DNA from 2 places in the Paenibacillus sp. FSL K6-1096 genome. Region 2 is predicted to be linked to the other one. Evidence: a T-box and tRNA genes for the amino acid it is inferred to sense, from the RefSeq annotation. Region 2 holds a T-box; the other holds one or more tRNA genes.
The links. A T-box is a leader RNA that pairs with one kind of tRNA and senses whether it is charged. The one in region 2 lies ahead of pheS (phenylalanine--tRNA ligase subunit alpha), so its partner is inferred to be a tRNA-Phe.
Positions count from the first base shown of each region.

Region 1 (9,678 bases), 3.0 Mb from region 2:
GGAAAAGAAGATCGTTAACATTTTGCAAGCCATTTCATAAATAATGAGCACAAATCCGCTTCCGATGTGGACTCATGAAATCAAAAAAGCGATAGTCATGGACAAGAAATAAAGTCCCAGACTTTCGCTTTTTTTTGAACGAAATCATAAAAGTTATTCGTCGTACCCTAGAATCATTTGGTCCAGCGTGGTGCCTGCAAGCACCATGGGGTACACATTCTCATTAGTCGGGATGACGAACTCGACGAGCACTGGTCCTGGCGTCCGCAGCGCTTCTAACCAGACCTTGGAGGCTTCCTCCTTGTTCGTTGCCCTTAATCCCTTGATCCCATATGCTTCCGCCAGCTTGACAAAGTCCGGACTGCCGGATAGGTCGATCTGGCTGTAGCGTCGCTCGTACATCAGCTCCTGCTGCTGCTTAACCATGCCAAGCACCTGGTTGTTCAAGACCACGATTTTGACCGGAATCTGATGAATCGCGCAAATCGCCATTTCCTGCGCGCACATCTGCATGCCTCCGTCGCCGTTGATCGAGACGACGAGCCGATCCGGATTTCCGGCTTTAGCACCAATCGCGGCCGGAAGGCCGAAGCCCATCGTGCCAAGACCGCCCGATGTGACGAGCGAGCGAGGATGCTTGAAGCGGTAAAACTGCGCAGTCCACATTTGGTGCTGGCCTACATCGGTGGTGATGATCGCATTCCCTTGCGTCGTTTCGCTAATCATCTTAAGCACATATTGCGGTTTAATTACGGTATCCGAATCAGTATACCGAAACGGATGCTGCATTCTATACTGTTGAAGCTGCTCAAGCCAGGTACCTGTCTGAGCTGCTTGCGCTTTTGTGTTCGCATAAGCGAGCACGTTATTAATATCACCAATGCATGCGAGGTCTGTCTTCACGTTCTTGCCGATTTCCGCCGGATCAATATCGATATGGGCGATACGTTTGGCATGAGGCGCAAATCCGTCCAATTTCATCGTAACCCGGTCATCAAAACGCGAGCCGATCGAAATAATGAGATCTGCATTCTGTACCGCCATATTGGCCTCATATACACCATGATGTCCAAGCATGCCCAGCCACATCTCGTCATCACTGGGAAACCCGCCGAGGCCAAGCAGAGTTGTCGCGACCGGAATCCGGGTAGTATGGACGAATTGGATCAGCTCCTGCGAGGAGTTTGAATAGACTACGCCGCCGCCCGCGATAATAACCGGCTTGTGCGCTTCTGCAATCGCCTGAAGCAGCGCATCTATTTCCGCCGGATTAATTTCCGGGGCTCCATGGTATCCGCGCAACTGAACCGTATCTGCTGGATGATATGCCATCTGCTGGTTGCTAACGTCTTTTGGGATATCGATCAAGACAGGACCTTTGCGGCCCGTATTCGCGATGTAGAAGGCTTCATGAAGGATGCGGGGAAGATCGTGTACATCCCGAACCATGTAACTGTGCTTCGTTATGGGCATGGTTATGCTAATAATATCCGCTTCCTGAAAAGCATCCGTGCCTATTACGGACCTTGATACGTTCCCCGTTATGAGCACTAATGGCACCGAATCCATATGGGCAGTTGCGATGCCGGTCACCAAATTTGTTGCTCCTGGACCCGATGTCGCGATGCATACCCCTACCTTCCCCGTCGACCTGGCATAACCATCCGCCGCATGGACTGCGCCTTGTTCGTGCCGGGTCAAGATATGCTTGAAATTCGGCTGATGTACCATCGCGTCATAAATATAGAGCACATTTCCGCCAGGATAACCGAATACGCACTCTACGCCTTCCTGCAGCAAGCCGCGCAAAAGCACCTCCGAACCGGTGATATATTCCTCTGATGGCATGGTTGTTTCATTCGTCATTCCTAATTGCTGTTCCATGGGGCAGCCTCCTTTGCAAAATAAACCCCCTCTCCTCCTGAGCAAACTGACAGCCGTCAGCTCATACAGGGACGAAAGGGGATTGTTTCGCGGTACCACCCAGGTTCGCTGCCACCCTCGCGGATGCAGCCTCATGAGGTAAGGCTGATGCCTTACCTGCTGTGCGTTAACGAGCACCACTTCGGTTAAGCCTACTTGCGGGCACGGAAAGAGAGCAGCCGCGCTATCGGTTAACAGCTCCGAGACGACACCATGCAAAGGGTTATGGCAAAGGTTCCAGCGTTTCCTCTGCTCTCTGGGCATAACCGCCCTTGCCGGCTTTCTCTTCATCGCCTGTTGGTATTAAATAAATAACCCCTTCCCTCCCAAGGCTCGAAGCTGCTGCTTGAAGCCTTGGGACGAAAGGGGTTGTTCGTGGTACCACCCAGGTTTACTGCAATCTCGCAATTGCAGTCTCATGAGGTACAGCCGATGCTATACCTTCAGCATGTTAACGGATGCCAGGCCGGTTGGTCCTACTTACGGGCGTGCAATCACGTTTACCGCGTTCGGTCAACAGCTCGGAGACGACACTATACTTGCGTTACGACGGAGGTTTCAGCAATCCCTCCGCTCTCTGGACATAAACGCTATGGCATAGCCTTCTCTTCTTCGCTAAATTTGTATTTTTCTGATAGTAGCACAGACTCGGCTTTTTTTCAATCAATACCGGCAGCTCTTAAGTGCCCATAGGCAACGATTCTGCTAAACTGAGATGAAACTTTATCTGCAGGAAGGGGCTCATCGCTTTTAAGCCACCAAATCACAATTCCCATGAAAGCCGATCCGAGGAATTCGATCAGCAACTCCTTGGATATCTCTGATGAGGAGTTTTCCTGGGCAGGCTTCCACCCCTCTATTAATTTACCCTTAATGATATTCTCCATTTTCGCTCGAAACGGATAGATTCGATTTTCATCAATCAACATGGAACGGTAAAAGCTCATATTTTGAGAAATATGCTCCAGTACAGTCTGCATGACTGTCTCAAGCAGAGAAATACTGAAAGGAATCATGCTGATCGGACAAAGAACGACTGCCTCCTTTAAATCGCTTAACAATTCATTCATACATGTATCTAATAAATCAGGCTTGTTTTGGTAGTGAAGATAAAATGTATTCCGATTGATCATCGCCCGGTCGGCAATATCCTGGATCGTTATCGCCTCATATCCTTTTTCCTGAATAAGCTCATCAAACGCCTTTCGAATCGATTGCTTCGTGCGCAGTATTCTTAAGTCGGTTTTTTTGTTCATTGTGTCCTTGCCTCCTCAATTTATTTAGCGCCATTAAGCGACAAAGCTAGTATGAGTTGTCCATTATACTTCAAAATTAAAAATATTGAATATTGAGCGTTATATTAACCTTTATTATAATGAGCACAAGATAAATAAACAACGACTGTTCATTATTTATCCGAATGACTAAATAACTCTAAGGAGGATTCACCAATGACATTCAACTATCAAAATGAGCTTGTACATAAGGCAATCGCCGTGCTGGAAAGTTTTGAGAGCGGCAATCCCGAAGCGATTAGGGCTAACGTTCACCCTGATCAATATATTCAGCACAACCAGGCCTTACTCGATGGCCGGGAAAACATGCTTGGTGCTCTTGATCATTTAAAGGACATGGGCACAAAGGTAAACATTAAGCGGGCGTTAGTTGATGGAAATGTTGTGGCTCTTCATTCGGTATATCATTTTCACGGCCCTAAAATCGTATTTGATATCTTCCGGTTTGAGAATGGACTAATCGTTGAACATTGGGACAATTTACAAGAGATGGTGGAAAAGACTCCAAGCAATCATACGATGATTGACGGCCCGGTTACGATTAAGGATATCGGCAAGACGGAGGCCAACAAAGCATTTGTCAAAAGCTATGTGGAAAACATCCTGCTCGGGAAGAACCCAGAGCTGCTTGCCTCTTACTTTGATGGAGATACCTACATTCAGCATAGTCCACATATTGCAGACGGCCTCTCTGGCCTTCACGCTGCTTTGCAGGCTATGAAGGAGAAAAAAGTTGAATTTCAATATACTCATATCCATCAGATCATCGGGCAAGGCGATTTTGTTCTTACCGTGAGTGAGGGTCTATTTGATGGCCAGCCTACTGCTTTCTATGATCTGTTCCGCGTACAGGATGGAAAGATCGCTGAACATTGGGACGTAATCGAGGCCATTCTGCCGGAAGAAAAGCGAAAAAATACGAACAATCGATTTTGAAGTTTGTAATAGCTAAATCGCAAAAAGACATCGCCGAATTTAATTTCAGTGGTGTCTTTCGCTTCACGAATGTAACGAGAGGAAGAAAATGATGAGAATAGTAACACAAAAAATGACGTGGCTTGGATTAGTGCTTGTTCTGATCGTGTTGACTGTATTCGGGGGAGCGATAATGGGATCAGTGCTAGGATCGAAGCCAAAAGAGCTCCCGGTGGCCCTCGTTATCCTTGACCGGCCGGCAGAGCTGGCGGCTGGAGGAACGTTTGCGGTAGGGGAAATGATCCGGAAAAAGCTGGTCTCAGACCCGGCAATGCCATTCGTCTGGCATGTCGTAAATTCCGAGGAAAAGGCCAGGGAAGGATTGGATAAACGCGAATATTACGGAGCGATGGTCATTCCGGCGGATCTGAGCAGCAGCTTACTCTCATTAGCAACTCACTCGCCGGTTCCCGCTAATGTAAAAATCATCTTTAACGAGGGTATGAACACCCAAGCCACGATGGTCATAAGACAAGCAATGGGGCAAGCGATGAAAATGATCAGCGGGGAACTGTTACAACAGCTCCTTGAGCAGATCGGACAGCAAACAGAGCAGATTCCGGTTGAAACAGCTAAAGCTTTAATGACACCGGTGAACATTCAGGAAGAAGTCGTGCATCCTCCCGGGGTGAATAGTGCGTCAGGGAATGCGCCAGGTTTGTTGACCCAGACCATATGGATCGGCAGCATGGTGACCGGTATAATCTTGTTTCTGGCTGGCCAGAAGGCGGTTGCTGCGGGTTCAAGGAGATGGACAGTCAGCGCGCTGCAGGCTATCGGGGGACTTGTGATCGTCGGCCTAGCCTCTTGCTTTACCGTATGGATGGCTGCATCTTGGTACGGCATGGAACTGGTGAACGCGAAGGAGACGTGGTTATTCCTTTGGTTGGCCGGATCGGCCTTCTTCTTGTTACAATCTTCCTTGCTGAATTGGATCGGAATCCGTGGAATACCGCTGCTCGTACTGCTGATGTTCTTCTCTATGCCGCTGCTGAACATGGCTCCAGAGTTCTTGTCAGAGACGACCCGTGATTGGATCTATTCGTGGACGCCACTGCGGTTCGCGGCAGGAGGACTTCGGGAAGTGATGTATTTCGGAGGGCTGGATGCGGTCGGCTCAAACGCCTTCGTTTTGTGGGGCGTCGCCGTGGGATTTTTGGCCCTGCTGCTCGCTTCCGGATTTAAGGCCGGTCGAGCGGCATAGGCGTCCCCTACTTCTGTTACCGGTGTAATAAATATAAGAACAGCCCATTAGATTTTCCATCTAAAGGGCTGTTCTTATTAATAAATGATACCGGCGAGAGGACTCGAACCTCCACGGTTTCCCACTCGATTTTGAGTCGAGCGCGTCTGCCATTCCGCCACGCCGGCATATATAAGTGAAACAAAAAAATAATGGAGGTGCCACCCAGATTTGAACTGGGGATAAAGCTTTTGCAGAGCTTTGCCTTACCACTTGGCTATGGCACCGAAAGAAATGGAGCGGACGACGGGAATCGAACCCGCGACCCTCGCCTTGGCAAGGCGATGCTCTACCGCTGAGCCACGTCCGCATATAATGGCTGGGGATATAGGAATCGAACCTATGAATGACGGAGTCAAAGTCCGTTGCCTTACCGCTTGGCTAATCCCCAAAATTTGCTTTGAAATAAATGGGGCGACTGATGGGTCTCGAACCCACGAATGCCGGAACCACAATCCGGTGCGTTAACCCCTTCGCCACAGTCGCCATATGAAGTTGTTGCAATACCTTAACATTCTTATAAAAGAAATGGGGCGGCCGATGGGTCTCGAACCCACGAATGCCGGAACCACAATCCGGTGCGTTAACCCCTTCGCCACGGCCGCCATGTGATTCTTTTATAGGATATTAAATTGGCAGGGGCAGCAGGAATTGAACCCACACCAACGGTTTTGGAGACCGTTGTTCTACCTTTAAACTATGCCCCTAAAAAATGGTGGAGGCTGATGGATTCGAACCACCGAACACGTACGTGAGCAGATTTACAGTCTGATGCGTTTGGCCACTTCGCTAAGCCTCCACGGATGGTGCCGGCGAGAGGACTTGAACCCCCAACCTACTGATTACAAGTCAGTTGCTCTACCAATTGAGCTACACCGGCATATTAAATTGTATGGTGGCGCGGGAGGGAATCGAACCCCCGACACAAGGATTTTCAGTCCTTTGCTCTACCGACTGAGCTACCGAGCCATAAAAGTGATTCTTTCAAGATGATTAATTCTCATCCCTGAAGCAATTAAGAATGGCGGAACCGACGGGATTCGAACCCGCGATCTCCTGCGTGACAGGCAGGCATGTTAGGCCAACTACACCACGGTTCCAAAGTAAAAGGTTAATTGCGGGGGCAGGATTTGAACCTGCGGCCTTCGGGTTATGAGCCCGACGAGCTACCGGGCTGCTCCACCCCGCGTCATTAGTAAAAATCTATTTAATTATAGATGGTGGAGGCTGAGGGGTTCGAACCCCCGACCCTCTGCTTGTAAGGCAGATGCTCTCCCAGCTGAGCTAAGCCTCCAAATGAGAACCGTATGATGATATTGGTGACCCGTATGGGATTCGAACCCATGTTACCTCCGTGAAAGGGAGGTGTCTTAACCCCTTGACCAACGGGCCATGCTGTGGAACATAATGAAGTACTGCTACGGAGAGAGAGGGATTCGAACCCTCGAGACGCTTGTGGCGCCTACACGATTTCCAATCGTGCTCCTTCGGCCAAACTCGGACACCTCTCCATATGGCTCCCCGAACAGGACTCGAACCTGTGACAACTCGATTAACAGTCGAGTGCTCTACCAACTGAGCTATCAGGGAATATACATATCAGGTCTTGATCACCTGAAAACTGAATCCGAAACGAATTTGTGTGTTAGTTTATTGGATAAGCCCTCGACCGATTAGTATTGGTCAGCTCCATGCATTGCTGCACTTCCACCTCCAACCTATCTACCTCGTCGTCTTCAAGGGGTCTTACATACTGGGAAATCTCATCTTGAGGGGGGCTTCACGCTTAGATGCTTTCAGCGCTTATCCCGTCCGTACGTAGCTACCCAGCCATGCTCCTGGCGGAACAACTGGTGCACCAGCGGTACGTCCATCCCGGTCCTCTCGTACTAAGGACAGCTCCTCTCAAATTTCCTGCGCCCACGACAGATAGGGACCGAACTGTCTCACGACGTTCTGAACCCAGCTCGCGTACCGCTTTAATGGGCGAACAGCCCAACCCTTGGGACCTACTTCAGCCCCAGGATGCGATGAGCCGACATCGAGGTGCCAAACCTCCCCGTCGATGTGGACTCTTGGGGGAGATAAGCCTGTTATCCCCAGGGTAGCTTTTATCCGTTGAGCGATGGCCCTTCCATGCGGTACCACCGGATCACTAAGTCCGACTTTCGTCCCTGCTCGACTTGTAGGTCTCGCAGTCAAGCTCCCTTCTGCCTTTGCACTCTTCGAATGATTTCCAACCATTCTGAGGGAACCTTTGAACGCCTCCGTTACTCTTTAGGAGGCGACCGCCCCAGTCAAACTGCCCGCCTGACACGGTCCCCGTACCCGCTGAGGGTACCAGGTTAGAACCTAGATACGATCAGGGTGGTATCCCAACGGCGCCTCCAGCGAAGCTTGCGCTCCGCCTTCCACGGCTCCCACCTATCCTGTACAGATCGTACCCAAATTCAATATCAAGCTGCAGTAAAGCTCCATGGGGTCTTTCCGTCTTGTCGCGGGTAACCTGCATCTTCACAGGTATTAAAATTTCACCGGATCTCTCGTTGAGACAGCGCCCAAGTCGTTACGCCATTCGTGCGGGTCAGAATTTACCTGACAAGGAATTTCGCTACCTTAGGACCGTTATAGTTACGGCCGCCGTTTACTGGGGCTTCGGTTCATAGCTTCGGGTTACCCCTAACCACTCCCCTTAACCTTCCAGCACCGGGCAGGCGTCAGCCCGTATACTTCGCCTTGCGGCTTCGCACAGACCTGTGTTTTTGCTAAACAGTCGCTTGGGCCTTTTCACTGCGGCCCCCTCGGGCTATTCACCCTACCGAGGCACCCCTTCTCCCGAAGTTACGGGGTCATTTTGCCGAGTTCCTTAACGAGAGTTCTTCCGCGCGCCTTAGAATTCTCTTCTCGCCTACCTGTGTCGGTTTGCGGTACGGGCACCTTCTCCTGGCTAGAGGCTTTTCTTGGCAGTGTGAGATCATGACCTTCGCTACTGTAATTTTCGCTCCCCATCACAGCCCAGCCTTAACAGTGTGCGGATTTGCCTGCACACCAGCCTCACTGCTTAGACGGACATCCATCAGTCCGCGTCACTACCCTCCTGCGTCACCCCATCGCTCATAGCGGATTACGGTGGTACAGTAATTTCAAACTGTTGTCCTTCGACTACGCCTGTCGGCCTCGCCTTAGGTCCCGACTTACCCTGAGCGGACGAGCCTTCCTCAGGAAACCTTGGGCTTTCGGCGGATCAGATTCTCACTGATCTTTTCGTTACTCATACCGGCATTCTCACTTGTATGCTGTCCAGCGCTCCTTACGGTACACCTTCAACCCACATACAACGCTCCCCTACCCCTGATGCAAAGCATCAAGCCATAGCTTCGGTGGTGTGTTTAGCCCCGTTACATTTTCGGCGCAGAGTCACTCGACCAGTGAGCTATTACGCACTCTTTCAATGGTGGCTGCTTCTAAGCCAACATCCTGGTTGTCTGTGCAACTCCACATCCTTTCCCACTTAACACACACTTGGGGACCTTAGCTGATGGTCTGGGCTGTTTCCCTTTTGACAATGGATCTTAGCACTCACTGTCTGACTCCCGGCAAGAAGTAAGTGGCATTCGGAGTTTGACTGAGCTTGGTAACCCTTGCGGGCCCCGCACCCAATCAGTGCTCTACCTCCACCACTCCATTCACCGAGGCTAGCCCTAAAGCTATTTCGGGGAGAACCAGCTATCTCCGAGTTCGATTGGAATTTCTCCGCTACCCCCACCTCATCCCCGCACTTTTCAACGTACGTGGGTTCGGGCCTCCAGTGCGTGTTACCGCACCTTCACCCTGGACAGGGGTAGATCACACGGTTTCGGGTCTACGCCCACATACTCAGTCGCCCTATTCAGACTCGCTTTCGCTGCGGCTCCGGCTTCTCACCTTAACCTTGCATGTTGAACGTAACTCGCCGGTTCATTCTACAAAAGGCACGCCATCATCCATATAGAGGACTCTGACTTTTTGTAAGCACACGGTTTCAGGTTCTATTTCACTCCCCTTCCGGGGTGCTTTTCACCTTTCCCTCACGGTACTGATTCACTATCGGTCGCCAGGTAGTATTTAGCCTTAGCAGATGGTCCTGCCAGATTCATACGGGGTTTCACGTGCCCCGCACTACTCGGGATCCGTCTCGGAGGGGTTAAACTTTTGGCTACAGGGCTTTTACCTCTATCGCGGGCCTTTCCAGACCTCTTCGCC
Region 1 covers NZ_CP150274.1:2,633,185-2,642,862, forward strand. The annotation lists gene MHI24_RS11515 (TetR/AcrR family transcriptional regulator) at 1-40, shown strand, start outside; gene ilvB (biosynthetic-type acetolactate synthase large subunit) at 154-1,884, opposite strand; gene MHI24_RS11525 (TetR/AcrR family transcriptional regulator) at 2,583-3,179, opposite strand; gene MHI24_RS11530 (nuclear transport factor 2 family protein) at 3,375-4,154, shown strand; gene MHI24_RS11535 (ABC transporter permease) at 4,246-5,397, shown strand; tRNA gene MHI24_RS11540 (tRNA-Leu) at 5,486-5,564, opposite strand; tRNA gene MHI24_RS11545 (tRNA-Cys) at 5,590-5,663, opposite strand; tRNA gene MHI24_RS11550 (tRNA-Gly) at 5,672-5,746, opposite strand; tRNA gene MHI24_RS11555 (tRNA-Gln) at 5,753-5,827, opposite strand; tRNA gene MHI24_RS11560 (tRNA-His) at 5,847-5,922, opposite strand; tRNA gene MHI24_RS11565 (tRNA-His) at 5,966-6,041, opposite strand; tRNA gene MHI24_RS11570 (tRNA-Trp) at 6,070-6,143, opposite strand; tRNA gene MHI24_RS11575 (tRNA-Tyr) at 6,150-6,235, opposite strand; tRNA gene MHI24_RS11580 (tRNA-Thr) at 6,241-6,316, opposite strand; tRNA gene MHI24_RS11585 (tRNA-Phe) at 6,330-6,405, opposite strand; tRNA gene MHI24_RS11590 (tRNA-Asp) at 6,459-6,536, opposite strand; tRNA gene MHI24_RS11595 (tRNA-Met) at 6,552-6,625, opposite strand; tRNA gene MHI24_RS11600 (tRNA-Val) at 6,655-6,730, opposite strand; tRNA gene MHI24_RS11605 (tRNA-Glu) at 6,754-6,828, opposite strand; tRNA gene MHI24_RS11610 (tRNA-Ser) at 6,858-6,947, opposite strand; tRNA gene MHI24_RS11615 (tRNA-Asn) at 6,951-7,026, opposite strand; rRNA gene MHI24_RS11620 (23S ribosomal RNA) at 7,090-9,678, opposite strand, start outside.
Region 1: it encodes a tRNA-Phe, which carries the amino acid that the T-box ahead of pheS (phenylalanine--tRNA ligase subunit alpha) is inferred to sense. The anticodon was not compared.

Region 2 (9,678 bases):
TGTCTTGAGATTCTCCAATGACTTGTTGGCTTCCTTCAGCTTGTCGTCCAGATCGCCCGCAACAAATGTGATCAGCACATCGCCTTTTTTGACGACATCTCCTTTCTTAACCTTGACCTTATCGACCTTCCCGGCTTCTTTGGTACGGATGCTCTCGCTGTTGATTGCCGATACTGCACCTGAACCCGAGACACCCACCAGGATATCCCCCTTACTGGCAACCGCCGTATTCAGCGGAGCGGCAGTGATCTGCCGGTTCTGATCCGGCCAGAGCATATAGCCCGCAATCCCTGCAATAGCAACGGCAACTATAACTGAAGCGGTAATAATACTTTTCTTCTTGTTCATTGTGCGGCTCCTTCAGAATCTCCGGTATTTCCTGCTGCCGCTGCTGCGGAAGAGGAGGAGGTGGCTGCTTTGGCGGTAACCTCAAGGGCATAGGCCTGGCTGGCGATCTCCGTCCGCACTCCCTGGAATTCATCGTAGAATTTAAGGGCATAGGTGCCGGAGCTGAGATTTTTGAACAGAACGCTGGATAGAGTCGTTGAATAAGAGTTGTTTGTTCCCAAGGTCAGGTCGGTTCCCAGCGTCAGTGTTTTCTCGTGAGACTTTCCGTAAGGATCGATTACCTGAAGAATGAGCTTATGCTGGTAAGCGCCTGTCTGATAGGTAGTATCCTGATTGAGATTGTAGTTGAACGTCACAGCAATGCTGCTTGCGCCCTTGGTAAGCTCCCCTATAGAGCTGGTAACTTCCAGTGTGTAAGGGAAAAGTGGAACCGAAGCCAGATTGGTCAAAGGCGTAACCTCTGCCGGAGTCAGTGTCAGCGCTGCTGTATTCACGTATCCTGTCGCTGCCGTTCCGGCGGTAGTCAGCTTGCCATCGGCAATAGCCTGGCTGATATACAGCTGCAGACCTGCGGTGTCCAGATTGGCCGGGACTTTCGCCCAGAAGGTAACCAGTGTTTTGCCCCCAGGGCTGGTCGACAGCTCAGACTGGTTGACTGTAGCTTCAAAATATTGCCCGTCAGCAGTCCTGAACTGTGCGTACAGACGGGCCAGATCGGTCTGCCGGACTTCTTCGCTGTTCATTTCCACTTCACTGTACACCAGGTTCGAGCCGGTTCCTGTATACAGGAGGGTGGACCGTTCCTTCACGGTGGCTTTTTTGCCGGTGGAATTGATCTTGAAGGCTTCTCCTGCAGCCAGCGGAGCTACACTCTTAATGGCACTGTCGCTTGTGCTGAGAGAGAGGAACTGCGACACCTCTGTACCCTTAGTCTCCTGGAGAATGAGCTTGATTTGTCTGACATCCAGGGTGTAGGGAATACGGCCTTGAACCGTGATCTGAGTGCTGGCACCAGGGGCAAGCACCGAAGAGCTGTTGTCCGTATAAGTCTGCGAAGAGGAGCTGAGATCCTGCTGATCCGCCAGGAGTACGCCGGTAAGAGCAGGTAAGGTAATAGATTTGGACGTTGCATTGCGTATCGTCAGTTTGGCCTGTACCAGATCCTCGCTGCTCCAAGGCAGACGCAGCAGGGAGTCCAGCGAGACCGCGAAGGTGCCGTAGGTATTGGTTACGCTGGTCTCAGAGGCGAGATGAATCTGGCTCTCCGGCGTATACGGGATGCGGAAATAGGCCACAGGCAGCGTTATTTTATCCTCGCTGGCTGCAGGAGCAATCATTTGCAGCTCCAGCGAATTCTGAGCCAGCTCCAGCGGAACATTAGCGCTCAGCTCAATCAGCTTCTCTTCCAGCGGCTTCAGGGTCAGGCTGTCGAAGGCTGTGGCCGTTACCGGGAAGCTGTAGCCTTCCGCCGATTTGACATTAAGCTCATAAGCAGGCAAAGTGACCGCTTTGCTGCCGGCATTCTTCACCCGGAGCTGATAGCTCCAGACGCCATTTCCGTTATCCGCGTGTACATTAGCCTTCAGCAGCTGCATATCCACATTGTTGCTGCCTATGGAGATCTTCCTGGTGTAGCCCGCCGCTACGGTGAAGTCTGCGGTTACGGCAGCCGGAAGTGCATAGGAAGAGACGGGCAAGTACAGCTTGAGTCCCTCATCCAGCTTGGCGATCTGCAGCGTCAGCTTGCTGACATTCATGTAGGAAGGGATCTCGGTCATATAATAGAGAGTCTTCTTCTCCTGAGGCTGGAGCTTGAATTCGGAGCTGCTGTCATCCAGTGTAAGCGTGAAGACTGAGCCGCCCGAGGATTTCAGGTACAAGGCATAGCCCGGATCTGTAAGCACTTTGGTCCCCAGATTGGTTACAGTAAGCCCGACCTTGGCATAGACTTTGCCGTTATATTTGTAGATTTGCACGGATTCTGCTTTGGTGCCGGCGGTAATGCCGCCGAGTTCAACCTTCCGGGTCTCCCCTATAAGAGAGGATAATGAATAATTAGAAGGAAGCGTGAACGTGCCTATGCGCTGTTCATAATTAGCGGCGCTGAAATTCCAGCCGTATATGTTGATTTTGAGTCCTTTGACTGAAGCGGCAGTGCCAATATTGGCATAGTATGTAAGGCTGATGCTCTGCTTGGCAGGGATTTTCTTGACAGCATTGTCTGCGCTGACCGGTTTTCCCTTGATGATGCTGCCGCCCGCAGTTACAATTTTGGAGAAATAGTCGGCCAGATTGACGCTGCTGCCGGCATTGTTAGTATAGGTAAGCGTGTAGGTGAGAATATTGCCGCCGGTTTGGCTCTGAATCCCCACATGGCTCAGCTTCACCTGAAGCGCGGTGCCGAGCTTGAGCGCGCTTTGACCGTTAAATGTAGAGACTTCCGTGACCGTGCTTGCGGCGGCAGCCTTTGAACCGGATGAAGCGGCATATGCTGCGGTTCCCGGGCTCCCTACGGTTTGAGTTGCGGCAATTGTGCTAAGCAGCAGCAGAACAAATGCCTTTTTTCGTGTGAGCATGAAATGTCCTCCCTTTATACAAGTCTGTATTCACCTAAAGCGGCCACCTTCCACGGAAGGACAGCCAGATGATCTCATAAGGCAAAATATCAATGTTGACTGAATGTCCGCTGAAAAAATGGCCTTCAAACCGCGCTGAAGCTTAAAGAAAGCTTAAAAGAAGATAAAAAATAAGCAAAATTTGCCCGGCTTGTCAAATTCGCTGTTTTTGCTTATAATAGATGGGCATATCTTCCCAAGTGGAGGATCGAAGTGCAGAGGATATAATCCGCATAAATGCATTGATGGAGAAGAGTACGCAGTGCCTGGCTTACAGGGAGGAAGCGCCGCAGATTGAGAGCGTTTCTAAGAGAGCAGAGCTGCCGAAGTTCACTCCGGAGCAGTTCCCTGAAATTGGCCAAGAGCTTCCTTGGCAGGATAGTAGGGGAGACCGGCCGCAGACCGTTATATCTGCATAGAGTGAGACAGGTCTTGGCCGCACCGGAAGAGGGAATAGTACTCTTAAGGGAAGCATCCGGCCGTCTAACAAGGGTGGTACCACGGTCTTTTCGTCCCTTACCGGGAGGAAAGGCCTTTTTTGTGTTGCACAATACGAGATTTGAGGGGGCAGTACCATTGATGAAGGAGAAATTGGAAGCATTGAAGGCTGAGGCGCTGGCGAAGCTGGAGGCGGTAACCGATCCGCAGCTGCTGAATGACTTGCGTGTCAAATACCTTGGCAAAAAAGGCGAGCTGACCGAGGTTCTGCGCGGAATGGGCGGGCTGAGCGCGGAGGAGCGTCCCGTAATCGGACAGGTGGCGAACCTGGTGCGCAGCGCCATTGAGGAGGTTATCGGCACGAAGCAGGAGTTCTTCCAGCAGGAGGAGACCCGCAGCCGTCTGAACGCCGAGAAGGTGGATGTGACGCTGCCGGGCCGCGGCCTGCCGCAGGGCGGAATTCATCCGCTGAGCCGGGTGCTTCAGGAGGTCGAGGATATCTTCATCGGCATGGGCTTCCGGATCGCTGAGGGCCCTGAGGTGGAGACGGACTATTACAACTTCGAGGCGCTGAATCTGCCGAAGAACCATCCGGCCCGGGATATGCAGGATTCCTTCTATATAACGGATGATATTCTGATGCGGACCCAGACGTCGCCGGTGCAGGTGCGCACCATGCAGGCAGCGAACGGAGAATCTCCGGTCAAAATCATCTGTCCCGGCAAGGTCTTCCGCCGCGACGACGACGATGCGACCCACTCCTTCCAGTTCCATCAGATTGAAGGCCTGGTCATCGGCCGCAATATCCGCATGAGCGACCTGAAGGGCACGCTGCAGCAGTTCACCAAGGAGATGTTCGGACCGGCAGCGGGAATCCGTCTGCGTCCAAGCTTCTTCCCGTTCACCGAGCCGAGCGTTGAGGTCGATGTGAACTGCTTCAAATGCGGCGGCAGCGGCTGCCGTCTCTGCAAGCAGAGCGGCTGGCTGGAGATTCTGGGCGCCGGTATGGTGCACCCGAACGTGCTGCGGATGGGCGGCTACGACCCGGAGGTCTACAGCGGCTTCGCCTTCGGCATGGGCGTGGAGCGGATTGCGATGCTGAAGTACGGCATCGACGACATCCGCAACTTCTACACGAATGATATGGGTTTTGTGCAGCAGTTCAAGGGGATTTAGGGATTTGGCGGGGGTGTGCGGGGCGCGTTGGACAGGAAGGGTGCAGCGGATTTTGAGTTACTGTTTCTTTAACTGTTAAGAATGCACCGGAGGGGAATTTTGGAACTGGAGGAGCGGAAGCGTCCGCCTTTGGATTTGAATTTCTACCGCGGGAAGCGGTTCTAATCAGGAAATTCAAATACAACAGCGGCCGGAAGTCCAAACATTCCTTGCAGGTGCGCTATTAACAGGAATTGTGAAGCAGGAAGGAAAGATCACGCAGCAGCTTCCGAAAAAGGGCCCCAGCACAACCGGCATGGAGATAAATACATCTGAACCAAAAGGAAGTGTGCGATTATGAAAGTATCAACCGCCTGGCTGGCCGATTATATATCGCTGGAAGGGGTGACCGCGGGTGAGCTGGCGGACAAAATCACCACCGCCGGCATCGAGATTGACGGAGTAGAACCGCGCAACAAAGGAATATCCGGGATCGTAACCGGCTATGTGAAATCCAAAGAAAAGCACCCGGATGCCGATAAGCTGAACATCTGTATCGTGGATGCGGGCCAGGGCGAGGACCTGCAGATCGTCTGCGGAGCGAAGAATGTCGCAGCGGGCCAGAAGGTGCCGGTCGCGCTGGTAGGCGCCAAGCTGCCGGGCCTGGAGATCAAAAAAGCCAAGCTGCGCGGCGTGCTGTCGCAAGGCATGATCTGTTCGGCCAAAGAGCTGGGCCTGAACGACAAGCTGCTGCCCAAGGAGCTGCAGGAGGGCATCCTTGTACTGCCTGAGCAGACTGAGGTCGGCCAGGATATTCTCAAGGTGCTGGGGCTGAATGATGAGGTGCTTGATTTCGATCTGACGCCGAACCGTTCCGATTGCCTCAGCATGATCGGCGCCGCTTACGAGGTTAGCGCGGTGCTGGGCCGTGACCTGAAGCTGGCCGATCCGGCGGCAGAGCTGGTGGAGACCGGCGGGAAGGCTGCTGACTCCATTGCGGTTAGCGTAGAGGATGAAGCTTTTTGCAGCCATTATGCCGTGCGTTATATCACCGGTGTGAAGGTCGCTCCATCCCCGCTTTGGATGCAGAACCGCCTGATGGCAGCCGGGGTGCGCCCGATCAACAACATCGTGGATATTACCAACTATGTGATGCTGGAATACGGTCAGCCGCTGCACGCTTTTGACGGAGGAGAATTGCAGGGCGGAACCATCGGTGTGCGCTTCGCCCGTGAAGGCGAGCTGCTGACCACCCTTGACGGGCAGGAACGCAAGCTTGAGCCGCAGATGCTGGTCATTGCCGACGGCTCGGGAGCCATCGGGCTGGCTGGAGTGATGGGCGGACTGTCAACGGAGGTTACGGAGAACACGGTCAGCATCGTATTGGAATCGGCCAAGTTCGACGGCGGAACCGTCCGCAAGACCTCGCGCCAGCTCGGCCTGCGCTCCGAGGCTTCCCAGCGCTTCGAGAAGGAAGTGGACCCGAATGCGGTAATTCCTGCGCTGAACCGCGCTGCCGCTCTGATGGCCCGGTATGCCGGCGGAGCCGTGCATGAAGGCATTGTCCAGGCTGGCGGCGCTCCCGTAGCGGAGAAGGTGATTACGCTGTCGCTGGAGAAGCTGAACCGTTATCTCGGCACGGAGCTGTCCCTGCTGGAAGTGAAGACCCTGTTCGGCCGTCTGCACTTCAAGTGCGGCGATGCGGCCCAGGGAATCGTTGAGGTGCAGGTGCCGACCCGCCGCGGCGACATCACTCAGGATGTCGATCTCATTGAAGAGATTGCCCGTCTGTACGGATACGATAATATTCCGACTACCCTCATTGAAGGGACAACAACGCCAGGTGCTTTCACCAGACAGCAGTTCCTGCGCCGGGAGCTCCGCCGCCTGCTCTCGCTGGGCGGATATCAGGAGGTTATGGGTTATTCCTTCATTCAGCCGGAGCAGACTAAGCTCTTCCCCGCGCTTACGGGCGGCAAGCTGCCGGTGAAGCTGGCGATGCCGATGAGCGAGGAGCGCAGCGTGCTGCGCACCAGCCTGCTGCCGCAGCTGCTGGACATTGCCCTCTACAATACGAACCGCCGCCAAGGCGATCTGGCGCTGTTCGAGATCGGCAATGTGTTCCTTACAGAAGAAGAGGTGCTTACCCGCCAGCCAAGCGAGCTGCCGGTACTCGGCCTGCTGCTGAGCGGCACCCGTGCGGCCAAGCAGTGGAACGTAGCGGCGGAGCCGGTGGACTTCTTCGATCTGAAGGGTGCACTGGAGACGGTGCTTGAGCATCTTGGACTCACTGATCGGATTACCTACGAAGGCGATGCGCCTGAAGGCTATCATCCGGGCCGCTCCGCCTCGGTCTATCTGCAGCAGCCTGAGGGCCGCGTGAAGATCGGTACGCTGGGCCAGCTGCATCCGGAGCTGCAGCGCCGCATGGATCTGGAGGATACTTATGTAGCCGAAGTGCTGCTTCAGCCGCTGTATCATGCGGCCCGTTCCCATCTGCAATACAGCGAGCTGCACCGCTTCCCGGGCGTGGAACGGGATATCGCAGTCGTTGTCGGTGCGGAGGTGCCGGCAAGCCATCTGACCGCTACCATCCGTGAGCATGGCGGAACACTGCTGCAGCATGTGCAGGTCTTCGACATCTATACCGGAGGCAAGATGGAGGCAGGGAAGAAGAGCGTTGCGCTGTCGCTGCTGTACCGCCATACCGACCATACGCTGACCGATGAAGAGGTTGTGGAAGTGCATGACAGAGTAGTCTCTGCGCTGGAACAAACTTTTGGCGCTGAATTAAGAAAATAGCAGGAATTGTGCAAAGCCGCAGCGAATCCATTTAGAAACAGAGATTCGCTGCGGCTTTTCTGTACCCTTGTGAAATGCGGAGTATCACCGTTCTTTTGCCAAAGGTTAAGAAATCACGCTACAATAGGAGCAAGGAAACCATCTTAGAATCCGCACACATACAAAGGAGGGCACAACTGTGGCTATGGACCGGACCCGTGTCGCCGTGGAGATATACGGAACTTCCTATAAGCTTGTTGGAAGCAGTACAGAATATATGAAACAAGTTGCCCGTTATGTCGATGAGCATATGCGTGCAATATCCAAATCACATACACGCCTGGATACCCCGCGGATTGCGGTGCTTGCGGCTGTACATATGGCAGAGCAGGCGATTCAGGTTCAGGATTTCAAAAACGAGCTGAACATGCTGACCGGCGAGCGTACCGAGCTGCGCGCCGAAGTGTCGCGCCTTCAGGATGCGCAGCGTGAGCAGCAGGAAGCCTATGAGAAGCTTGATGCGGCGGCGAAGGAAGAAGCGGCGCGCCTGATTGCCGCTGCGGAAGAAGAGCGCGCAAGGCATCTGGAGGCGCAGGAGCAGGAGCGCCAGCTTCATGCCGAACTGCTGGAGGAAGAGAAGCAGGCTGCGGCTGCCGGCCGTGAGCAGCTTGAGCAGCAGCTGAAGGAACGCGAAGCCGAGCTGAAGACGCTGCGCGAGAATCACGCCGCAGAGCAGGCTGCTGCCCGCGAGGCTGCGCGGCAGGAGCTGGAAGCTGCTGAAGCCCTGCGGCTGAAGCAGGTGGAGGAACTGCAGGCTGCCCATCTGCAGGAGCTGGAGGAGCTGCGCGAGACATTGACCCGCGAGCGGATGGAGACGTTGTCAGGTCTGGAGCAGGAGCTGCAGCAGACCCGGGAATCGATGGGCAGCGAGATCGTGGAGATCCGCAGCACGTTGAGCAAGGAGCTGGCCGAGACGAAGGAGGCGCTCACCGGTGAGCTTGCCCGGGAGCGGGAAGCGCTGGAGAAGGAGCAGGCCAAGACCAAGGAGCTGCGCCAGTCCCAGGGAACGCAGGAGCACCGGCATAAGCAGCAGCTCCAGGAGCTGGAGAAGCAGCTCGGCGAGCTGCGCGGCGGAACCGGACAGCTGCAGTCCCGGCTGCGTGCAGCGGAAGCGGGGCTTAAGAGCGAGCGTGATGCGCGCCAGACGCTGCTCGCCCAGTACGAAGCTGTGCTGAAGCGCGAGGAGCAGCTGGGAGAAGAGCTGAAGCTTGCGGCTGAGCAGGCAGAGCAGCAGAACGCGGCGCTGGAGGAAGTGCGCTCGCAGGCTGCGGCTTCGCAGAGCGAAGCGGAAGCGCTCCGCAGCGAGCTGCGGGATGCAGAGGACAAGCTACGCGCTGCGCAGGAGGAGCTGCATACGGCAAACGAGCTGGGCACCCTGCTGAACGAAGAGCTGGAGGGGCTGCGTAAGCAGGCTACGGCAGCGCAGAGCGAGGCGGAAGCGCTCCGCAGCGAGCTGGAGAATGCAGAGAGCAGACTAAGCGCTGCGCAGGAGGAGCTGCACACAGCGAGCGAGCTGGGCAACCTGCTGAACGAAGAGCTGGATGAGGTGCGTAAGCAGGTTGCGGCTACGAAGAGCGAGGCGGCGGAGCTCCGCAGCGAGCTGCGGGACGCAGAGGGCAAGCTAAGCGAAGCGCAGGAGGAGCTGCACACCGTGAGCGAGCTGGGCACCCTGCTGAACGAGGAGCTGGAAGGGCTGCGTAAGCAGTATGAGCAGACGCACGAGGAAGCAGCGGCTGTGCGCCATTCGCTGCGCGAGACGGCGGAACGGCTGACCCGTACTGAGGCAGACCTGAACCGGACGGCGGAAGAGTCGGCTTCCTGGGAGGCGCTGGCGAATAAGCATATGGAGGATATCAGCGAGCTGGAGATGAGTCTTCTGGAGGCAGGAGAGAAGTCGGAAGCGCTGCAGCGTGAAGTGGAGACCCTGCGGGGCCAGGCCGATGGCATGGTGCAGCAGCTGGACCGCGAAGCGCGGCTTCGTGCCGAGGCGGAGCAGGAGCTGGCTGTGCAGCAAGAGGCGGCAGAGACGGCCCGCAAGGAGCTGGCCGCGCTGCGCGGCCGTTACGAGGAGCTGATTGCCCAGTACGACGAGATTCTGCAGGAGGGCGAGCAGCTGAAGGAGCGGTACGAGCTGCTGGAAGCGGAAGGCGAGGAAGCCGCACGGCGTCTGGAAGAGCTGTACGAGGCAGGCCGCGAAGCCGCAGCAGCGGCAGCAGAGCAGCAGGATGCGCTCCGTGAGACGAGGGAGAACGAGGCTTCCTGGAAGCAGCGCGCGCTGGAG
Region 2 covers NZ_CP150274.1:5,613,426-5,623,103, forward strand. The annotation lists gene MHI24_RS24815 (efflux RND transporter periplasmic adaptor subunit) at 1-348, opposite strand, end outside; gene MHI24_RS24820 (hypothetical protein) at 345-2,924, opposite strand; T-box leader at 3,197-3,483, shown strand; gene pheS (phenylalanine--tRNA ligase subunit alpha) at 3,543-4,577, shown strand; gene pheT (phenylalanine--tRNA ligase subunit beta) at 4,914-7,358, shown strand; gene MHI24_RS24835 (hypothetical protein) at 7,537-9,678, shown strand, end outside.